Regions from separate parts of the Pseudonocardia halophobica genome, predicted to be linked through region 2. Evidence: riboswitches for the same ligand, from Rfam matches in the RefSeq annotation. Region 2 holds a riboswitch; the other holds the start of a gene.
What was found. A riboswitch is a leader RNA that binds a small molecule or an ion and turns the genes downstream of it on or off. The one in region 2 is predicted to bind S-adenosylmethionine.

Region 1 (4,203 bases), 920 kb from region 2:
AGATCGGCGCGTGAGTCCTCGGGCGCGGTCGCGCGCCCGGTGAAGCTCCCGGGTTCTTCCCGGTCGAGCGTTCCGTCGACGGCACTGCCCTTTCCCGTGGGGCAGTGCCGTCGACGCGTTCTCAGGTGGTGGCGCGCCGGTTCGTACTCCTGGTGCGTCATGGCTCCGTAACGCGGTGTCAGGGCGTGCCTGTGGGCGTCATGGCTCCCTAACGCTGCAGCATGCGGGTCAGCCGGTGCCTCGGGCGTCGACGACCGCGAGGACCGCGCGCTCCAGGGCGTAGGCGGGGTCGGCGGCCGCGCCCTTGACGTCCGCGTTGACCTGCGCGGTCGTGGCGATGGCGGTCGCGAGGCCCGCCGGCCGCCAGGCCCGCACCTGTCCCTGCGCCTTGCGGATCTTCCAGGGCGGCATGCCGAGGCTGCCCGCCAGGCGGTTGGGGTCGCCCCGGCCGGCCGCGCCGACCTTGGCGAGCGTGCGCACGGCGTCGGCCAGCGCGTCGGCCACCAGGACCGGCGCGACGCCCAGCACGAGCGCCCAGCGCAACGCCTCCAACGCACCCGCCCGGTCCCCCGCGACCGCCTTGTCCGCCACCGCGAACCCCGACGACTCGGCCCGGCCCCGGTGGTACCGGCGCACGGCCTGGCCGTCGACCTGCCCGCCCGTGTCGGAGACCAGCTGGTTCGTGGCCGAGGCCAGCTCCCGCAGGTCCGACCCGACCGCCTCGAGCAGCACGCTCACGGCCTCGGCGGTGATCGACCCGCCGGCCCGCCGCACCTCGGCGCGCACGAAGTCGGCGCGCTCCTCGGCCCGGGTCAGCCGATCGCACTTGGTGACGGCCGCACCGGCCTTCCGCAGGTCGTCGGCCAGTTGCTTGCCGCGGGCCCCGCCCGCGTGCACCGCGACCAGCACGATCCCGTCGGCCGGCTCGGCCACGTAGGCCATGATCGCGGCGACCAGGTCCTTGCCCGCCTCGTGCGCCCCCTGGATCACCACGACCCGGCCCTCCGCGAACAGCGAGGGGCTCAGGTGCCCGACCAGCTCGCCCGGGGTGAGCTCGGCGGGGCGGAACCGGCGGATGTCGGCCTCGGGATCGACCGCCCGGGCGGCGCGGAGGATCTCGCTCACGGCCCGCTCGACCAGCAGCTCCTCCTCGCCCACGACGAGCTGCACAGGGGCGGGCGGCTTCGTGGCCGGCATGGGCCGGGCTCCTCTCGCACGCGTCGCGCGGTGCCGCGCACCGGGGCCCGGGCGTGCCGGGCCCGCGGGTCATCGTCGCGCACGGCACCGACAGTCCGTGACACGGCTCCCAGAAGGTGAGTGCGGCTGGCCGGGAGCGGGGCCGGTGCCGTAACGTGCACGGCATCCGGATCAATCCGGACGCCGCGCTCGCTCCGCGCACGAAGCCTGCTCGGCACAACCGCATATGGCTCATCCAGAGGGGCAGAGGGAACGGCCCGACGAAGCCCCGGCAACCGGCGTCGAACGACGATCCGCGCAGCGCACCGCTCGGTGCGCGCACGTCGACGGACCAGGTGCCAATTCCGGCCCGCGCCAGCGGGACAGATGAGGAGATCTGATGACTCTCACTGCAGACACGCCTGCCAGCACCACCCTCGACCTCGGCTCCGCCCGCGCCCTGTCCTGTCGCGAGTGCGGCCACCAGACGCCGCTCGCCGCGGAGTTCGCCTGTCCGCAGTGCTTCGGCCCGCTCGAGATCGCCTACGACTTCCCGCACGTCACCCGCGAGTCGATCGAGTCCGGCCCCAAGTCCATCTGGCGCTACAAGGACCTCCTCCCCGTCCCGACGCACGTCCAGTCCTTCCCGAACACCGAGCCCGGCTTCACCCGCCTGATCCAGGCCGACCGGCTCGCCGCCGAGCTCGGGGTCCGCAAGCTCTGGGTGAAGGACGACACCGGCAACCCCACCCACTCGTTCAAGGACCGGGTCGTGGCCGTCGCCCTCGCCGCCGCGCGCGAGCTGGGCTTCTCCGTCCTCTGCTGCCCGTCCACCGGCAACCTGGCCAACGCCGTCGCCGCGGCGGCCGCCCGCGCCGGGTGGGACTCGGTCGTGCTGATCCCCTCCTCGCTCGAGCAGGCGAAGATCACCACCACCGCGGTCTACGGCGGCACCCTGCTCGCCGTCGACGGCAACTACGACGACGTGAACCGCCTCGCCACCGAGCTCGCCGCGGAGCACGAGGAGTGGGCGTTCGTGAACGTGAACGTCCGCCCGTACTACGCCGAGGGCTCGAAGACCCTGGGCTACGAGGTCGCCGAGCAGCTCGGCTGGCGCCTGCCCGACCAGATCGTCGTCCCGGTCGCCTCCGGCTCGCAGCTGACCAAGGTCGACAAGGGCTTCGGCGAGTTCATCAAGCTCGGGCTCGTCGACGAGAAGCCCTACAAGATCTTCGGCGCCCAGGCCACCGGCTGTTCGCCCGTCGCCTCGGCGTTCGAGGAGGGCCACGACTTCGTCCAGCCCGTCCGGCCGGACACCATCGCCCGCTCGCTGGCGATCGGCAACCCCGCCGACGGCCCCTACGTCCTCGACTCCGTGCGCCGCACCGGCGGTGCCGTCGGCCACGTGACCGACGAGGAGGTCGTCGAGGGCATCCGGCTGCTCGCCCGCACCGAGGGTGTGTTCGCCGAGACCGCCGGCGGCGTCACCGTGGCGACCGCGAAGAAGCTGATCGAGGCCGGCAAGATCGACCCCGACGCCGAGACCGTCCTGCTGATCACCGGCGACGGGCTCAAGACGCTCGACGCCGTGTCTGCCCACGCACGCCCGACCGCGATGGTGCCGTCGACCAGCAAGGCCGTCCGCGAGGCGCTCGAGGGCCGCTGACCCGGCACACCGCAACCACGACCGGGCCCGGAGGACGCGTTCCTCCGGGCCCGTCGTCGTCCCGGAGGCCCGGCGCCGGGTGCTGCGGCCCGCACGGGAGCGGCGCGGGGCCGGGAGCGGGTCCCCGCGGGCGACCAGCTCGTCGGCCCGCGTGAAGGCCACGTCGCCCGACTGGTCCGTGCGCCGCACGACGGCCCCCGACGCCGTCAGAAGGTCCAGCAGGCCCGGGTTCGGGTGCCGGTAGGAGTTGCCCGCGCCCACGCTGACCAGGGCGACCCGTGGCGCGACGGCCCGCAGGAAGTCCGGACTGGTCGAGCGGGAGCCGTGGTGGGGCACCTTGAGCACCTCCGCCCGCAGGTCCGCGCCGCTGTGCAGGAGGTCGGCCTGGGCGTCGAGCTCCACGTCGCCGGTCAGCAGGATCCGGCCGGCCGGTGTGGTCGCCCGGAGCACGACGGACGTGTTGTTCACGGCGGTGCCGTCCTCGCCGTCGACGTACTCCGGCGGGCGGTCCGGTGCCAGGACGTCGAGCGTGAGGGCGGGCCACGCGAGGCGACGGCCCGCGGTCAGCTCGAGCACCGGCGCGCCGGCGTCCGCCGCCTGCTGCGCGATCCGCCGCAGGGCCCCGGCCGGCTCGCGCGCCGGCCCCAGTGCGACCCCGCCGGCCGCCCGGCCGCGCAGCGCCCCCGCGAGACCGCCCATGTGGTCGGCGTGCAGGTGCGTGACCACCACGAGCGCCAGCGCGTCGACGCCGAGTCGGCGCAGACAGGCGTCCGTGGGGCCGTCGTCGGGACCGACGTCGACGAGGACCGCCTGGCCAGGAACGCCCGTGGCGAGGACGAGCGCGTCGCCCTGGCCGACGTCGCAGGCGACCACGACCCAGTCCGGGGGCGGCCAGCCGGGGCGGATCACGCGCGTGGGCACCAGGACGAGCGCCAGCCCGAGCACGACCGCGAGGACGAGCAGCCGGGAGCGGCGGAACCGGAGGAGCACCACCAGCACCAGCAGCACACCGGTCAGCAGGAGCGCGCCACCCACGCCGGCCGGCCAGGGCAGGACTGCTCCGGGAATCGCCGCGGCGCGGTCGGCCACCAGCACGAGCCACGCCACCGCGGGCCCGGCGAGCCACGCGCACGCGGTGGCCAGGCCGGGTGCCAGCGGGGAGACCACGGCAGCGAGCACGCCCAGGACCGTCGCCGGCGCGACCGCCGGTACCACCAGCAGGTTCGCCAGCACGGCCACGAGGCCGAGCTGGCCGCTGAGACCTGCGATCAGCGGAGCCGTGGCGACGCACGCGGCCGCGGGGACCGCGAGCATCTCGGCGACACCCTGCGGCACACCACGCCTCTGCAGCGCGGCGGACC
Region 2 (4,203 bases):
CACCGCGGTGGACAGGTCGTAGATCTCCCGCCACTGCGGCTCCGGCGCCGTGATGTCCGGCGTGTAGAACAGCGCGCCACCCTGCATGGTCTGGGCGAAGGCGCCCTTGTGACCCGGCAGGTTGGTCACCGTGGTCTCCATCGCCGCACGGTTCTCGTTGTGCAGCGGGTCCCGGCCGTCGGAACGCGGACCGGTCGGCAGGTACGACACCGACTTGACCCTGGGGTGGTTCAGGTCGGAGATGTCCCAGATCCGGACCGTGGGCCGGCGCAGGTACGGGGACGGCGCCTTCACCGGGTCGAGGATGATCGTCCGCGGCTCGGCGTAGTCACTCGTGACCATCGTGTTCAGGTCCTCGCGGACCTGGATGCCGTGCGGGTTGGCGCAGCTGGGCTGGCCGAGCGCCGGCATGGTGAGGCACTGCGTCGGGTCCTCCGGCGTGGTGGTCGCGGCCGGGGCCTCGACCAGCTTCTGCCCGTCCGGACCGAACCGGACGACCTCACCCGGCGTGCCCGCGAACCCGTTGCCGGTGCGGACCTCACCTCCTGAGTAGGTGCAGGGACCCGGGACGACCGGGCCGCCCATGTAGGTCCCGTAGGCCGTTCCGTCGTTCAGAACCCAGTACGCGTCCGGCACCGACCCGCAGAGGGTTTGGCTGGGGAGGCTGATGCCGGAGAGCTTGAGCTCCGGCAGCGCGGACACGTCGAAGACGTAGGTGGCCGCCGAGTAGAGGCCACCCGCGTAGATCTTGTCGCCCTTGCGCCACGAGTACTGCATGTGGTGCGGCTCGTTCTCGACCAGCGGGCCGACGGTCGCGGTGTTGACGACCTTGCCATAGCTGGGCGAGCCCGTGGTGACGTCGACGACCGCCATGAAGTCCGGGCCCGGCAGGGCGCCCGTGACCTTGTCGGTCGGGTTCGTCAGGGACCCGGGCAGGTTCTTGACGTCCGGGACCACCGTGTCGGCGACGTTCTCGTCACCGGCCCACACGACCATGTACTCCGGTCGGGTGGAGGCGCCGCGCGAGTCCTCGGCGGCGTCGGTGTCGATGTTGTTCTCGACCCAGTAGTCCTTGCCGTCGGCCCCCTTCACGGCGGACTTGACGGTCTCGACGTCGGCATACGCGTCGCCGCCCGGCAGGGTGGTCACCCCGGCGACGACGCCCAGGGCCAGGAGCCCGAGCAGGATCTTCTTCGGTGCGCGCATCCCGGCCTCAGCTCGGCAGGAGTCGGCCGGGCGCGCCCACTGCCGACCGGGTCAGCCCGGCGATCGGGACGCCGGCGGGGGCGAGGTCGCGGCCCTGGTTCAGCAGGTCGCCCTGCTCGAACGCCGTGGACGACGGCTCCACGTACGGTGCCTCCGGCGCGGGGGCCGGCTCCTCGTCGTTGTGGGCCGTGAGCAGCGGCGCGAGGTCTAGCACCAGGTCCGGCGTGGCGGCCTGGGCCGGCCCGGTGAGGCCGACCACGGCGGCGGCCGCCAGGGTCGCGGACCCGGCGACCCGGGTCAGTGCCGACCGTGGTGGTCGGTATCGGTGTCGCGGCACGACAGTGTCTCCACTTCTTCTCGTCTGGGGAGCGGACGGCGGCGGACCGGCACCCGGGGACCAGCCGAGGGGTCCGATGTGGACGGACCTGCGACGGTGGGGCGGGCGGCGGTGGGCACGGCCTGGTGCACCGTCCGACGGACGGGCCGGGTCGGGTCGACGGGGTCGGTCCGACTGGGCCCGGTCCGGCGGCCCGGGTGGGCGGCACTCGTGCCGCGTGACGGCCGTGTCGGAGACGACGACCGGCGGGGACCGGACGGAGCCGGGCGGGCGGGGACGGGCGGTGCGCCGGAGCGAGGGTCGGCGAGGCGGTGGCCCGGGACGGGCCCGGGCCTCAGCTCACCGTCGCGCTACACAGCGCGCTCGCCACGCGACGCAGATCGACGTGACGTCGATAGGCGAAGCGGTCGGTGAGGCGCATGGCCGGAACTGTGTCATCCGGACGGAGCAGTGGAGATCACCGGGGTCGGACAGAGGGTCGTCCCACGGCCGTTCCGGACCCATTTCCGGTCCTTTCCCGTGGCCCAGGCCACTCGTTTCGGCGGTTCATCGGCGCCGGAACGGGTCCACGGCGACGTGTGACGGGGGCCGGATTGTTCACGCGATCGTGTCGACCTGGCCGGGAACCGATCACGTGTCAGCGGCTCGACCTGGCGGTTCTCCGACGCCCTCCCTCAACCGGGTGACGACGCCTCTCCCGTCGGCCATGGACGCAGAGTGACCAGCCGTCCCGGTTCGGAAAAAACGGGACGGAAATGCCGCGGAAATGGGCCGGGCCGCCCGAAGACCGGACATTCGACGCCGATCCGGAACGCGTGCGGCCGCAATGTCCGGTCATTCCGGCCGCGGTTTCCGCGGCCCGGATCACACTTGACCGTCCAGCGGATCGGCACCTACCGTCGTCGTCAGGTCAAGAGCGCCAGCGCCAAGCCCCGGCTCGCTGGCCGGCAACCCTCCTCCGCGGTGGGGTGCTCCGGGTGACGACCGGGCCGCCGCGGACCCGCGGCCGGCAAGCGCGGACCCTTCCGTCCGGCACCTCGTGCCGCACCGGGTCCAGAGTGATCCGGGAGGATCCACGATGTCCGACGTCCGCACCCAGGTCGACACTCGGGTCGACTCGGCGCCGCTCTGCACCGAGGTCCCGGGCTGCACGGCCGCCGAGGAGCCCACGCGCACCGCGACCGCCGCGACGACCCCGACCACCACCCTCACCACGACCCCGGCGCCGACGCCCCTGCCCGAGCTCGTCGGCACCGGGCTCCCGGTCCCGCTGGTCGACGGCCGCACCGTGCCGTACGCGAACCTCGACCTCGCCGCGAGCGCCCCCGCGCTGCGCGCGGTCGCCGACCACGTGGCCGAGCTCCTCCCCTACTACTCGAGCGTGCACCGCGGCGCCGGCTACGCCTCGCAGGTCTGCACCTCGGTCCTCGAGGGCGCCCGGGACACCGTGGCCCGGTTCGTCGGGGCGCGCGCCGACGACGTCGTCGTGTTCACCCGCAACACCACGGACGCGCTCAACCTGCTCGCCGGCGCCGTCCCCGGTGCCACGCTGTGCCTCGACGTCGAGCACCACGCCACGCTGCTCGCCTGGCGCGGCACCGACCACCGCGTGCTGCGGGCCCCGGACACCGTCGGCGAGACGCTCGATCTCCTGCGGGACGCGCTGACCGCCGAGCGGACCGCCCTGCTGGCGATCACCGGCGCCTCCAACGTCACCGGCGAGATCCTGCCGATCGACGAGATCTGCGCGATCGCGCACGCCGCCGGCACCCGGGTGGTGCTCGACGCCGCCCAGCTCGCCCCGCACCGCCGGGTCGACATCGCGGCGTCCGGTGTGGACTACGTGGTGCTGTCCGGGCACAAGCTCTACGCACCCTACGGCGCCGGCGCGCTGATCGGGCGGCGTGACTGGCTCGACGTCGCCACCCCGTACCTCGCCGGCGGCGGCGCGGTCCGGTCGGTCGGCGTCGAGGACCGCACCGCCGAGGTCAGCTGGGCCCCGGCGCCGCACCGGCACGAGGCCGGCACGCCGAACGTCCTCGGTGCCGCCGCCCTCGCCGCCGCCTGCCGCGCGCTGGACCCGGTGATCGACGAGATCGCCCCCGCCCACGAGCGCGCCCTGCTCGCGCGCCTGGTCAGCGGGCTGTCCGGGATCGCCGGCGTCCGTCCCCTGCGGATCTGGGCGGACGCGCCGGACCGGGTCGCGGTCGCGTCCTTCACGGTCACCGACGTCCCGGCCGGGCTCGTCGCCGCGGCGTTGTCCGCCGAGCACGGCATCGGGGTGCGCGACGGCCGCTTCTGCGCCCACCCGCTGCTCGCCCGCCTCGCCGGCGGCGCCGACGCGGTGCGCGTCAGCCTCGGCCTGAACACGACCGAGGAGGACGTCGACCGGCTGGTCGAGGCCGTCCGCACGGTCGCGACCGCGGGTCCGCAGTGGGACTACCGGGAGGTCGACGGCCGGTGGACCCCGACCCCGGACCCGCGCGACCTCGACCCGCTGCGGCTGGGCGCCGTGGCCGGGCCGGGCGGGGCGGCCTGCGGGCACTGATCCCGCCCGGCGGCAGGGTGCCCCGCCGCCGGGCGGCGGGACGCGCCGCTCGGCCTGTGCGGTCGGGTGGACGGGCGCATCGTCGGCGCGTCACCGTCGTGTCCCCGCACGG

Region 1: it holds a riboswitch for S-adenosylmethionine, as region 2 does, so the genes downstream of both, thrC (threonine synthase) here and ACQP04_RS14985 (aminotransferase class V-fold PLP-dependent enzyme) in region 2, are expected to answer to the same signal.

What each region holds. Positions count from the first base shown of each region.
Region 1 covers NZ_CP192046.1:2,194,179-2,198,381, reverse strand. The annotation lists gene rpsT (30S ribosomal protein S20) at 1-14, shown strand, start outside; gene holA (DNA polymerase III subunit delta) at 229-1,197, opposite strand; SAM riboswitch class I at 1,426-1,570, shown strand; gene thrC (threonine synthase) at 1,577-2,842, shown strand; partial or broken gene ACQP04_RS10490 (ComEC/Rec2 family competence protein) at 3,176-4,203, opposite strand, start outside.
Region 2 covers NZ_CP192046.1:3,113,711-3,117,913, reverse strand. The annotation lists gene ACQP04_RS15000 (hypothetical protein) at 1-1,206, opposite strand, end outside; gene ACQP04_RS14995 (hypothetical protein) at 1,214-1,543, opposite strand; gene ACQP04_RS14990 (putative leader peptide) at 1,878-1,964, opposite strand; SAM riboswitch class IV at 2,452-2,565, shown strand; gene ACQP04_RS14985 (aminotransferase class V-fold PLP-dependent enzyme) at 2,622-4,091, shown strand.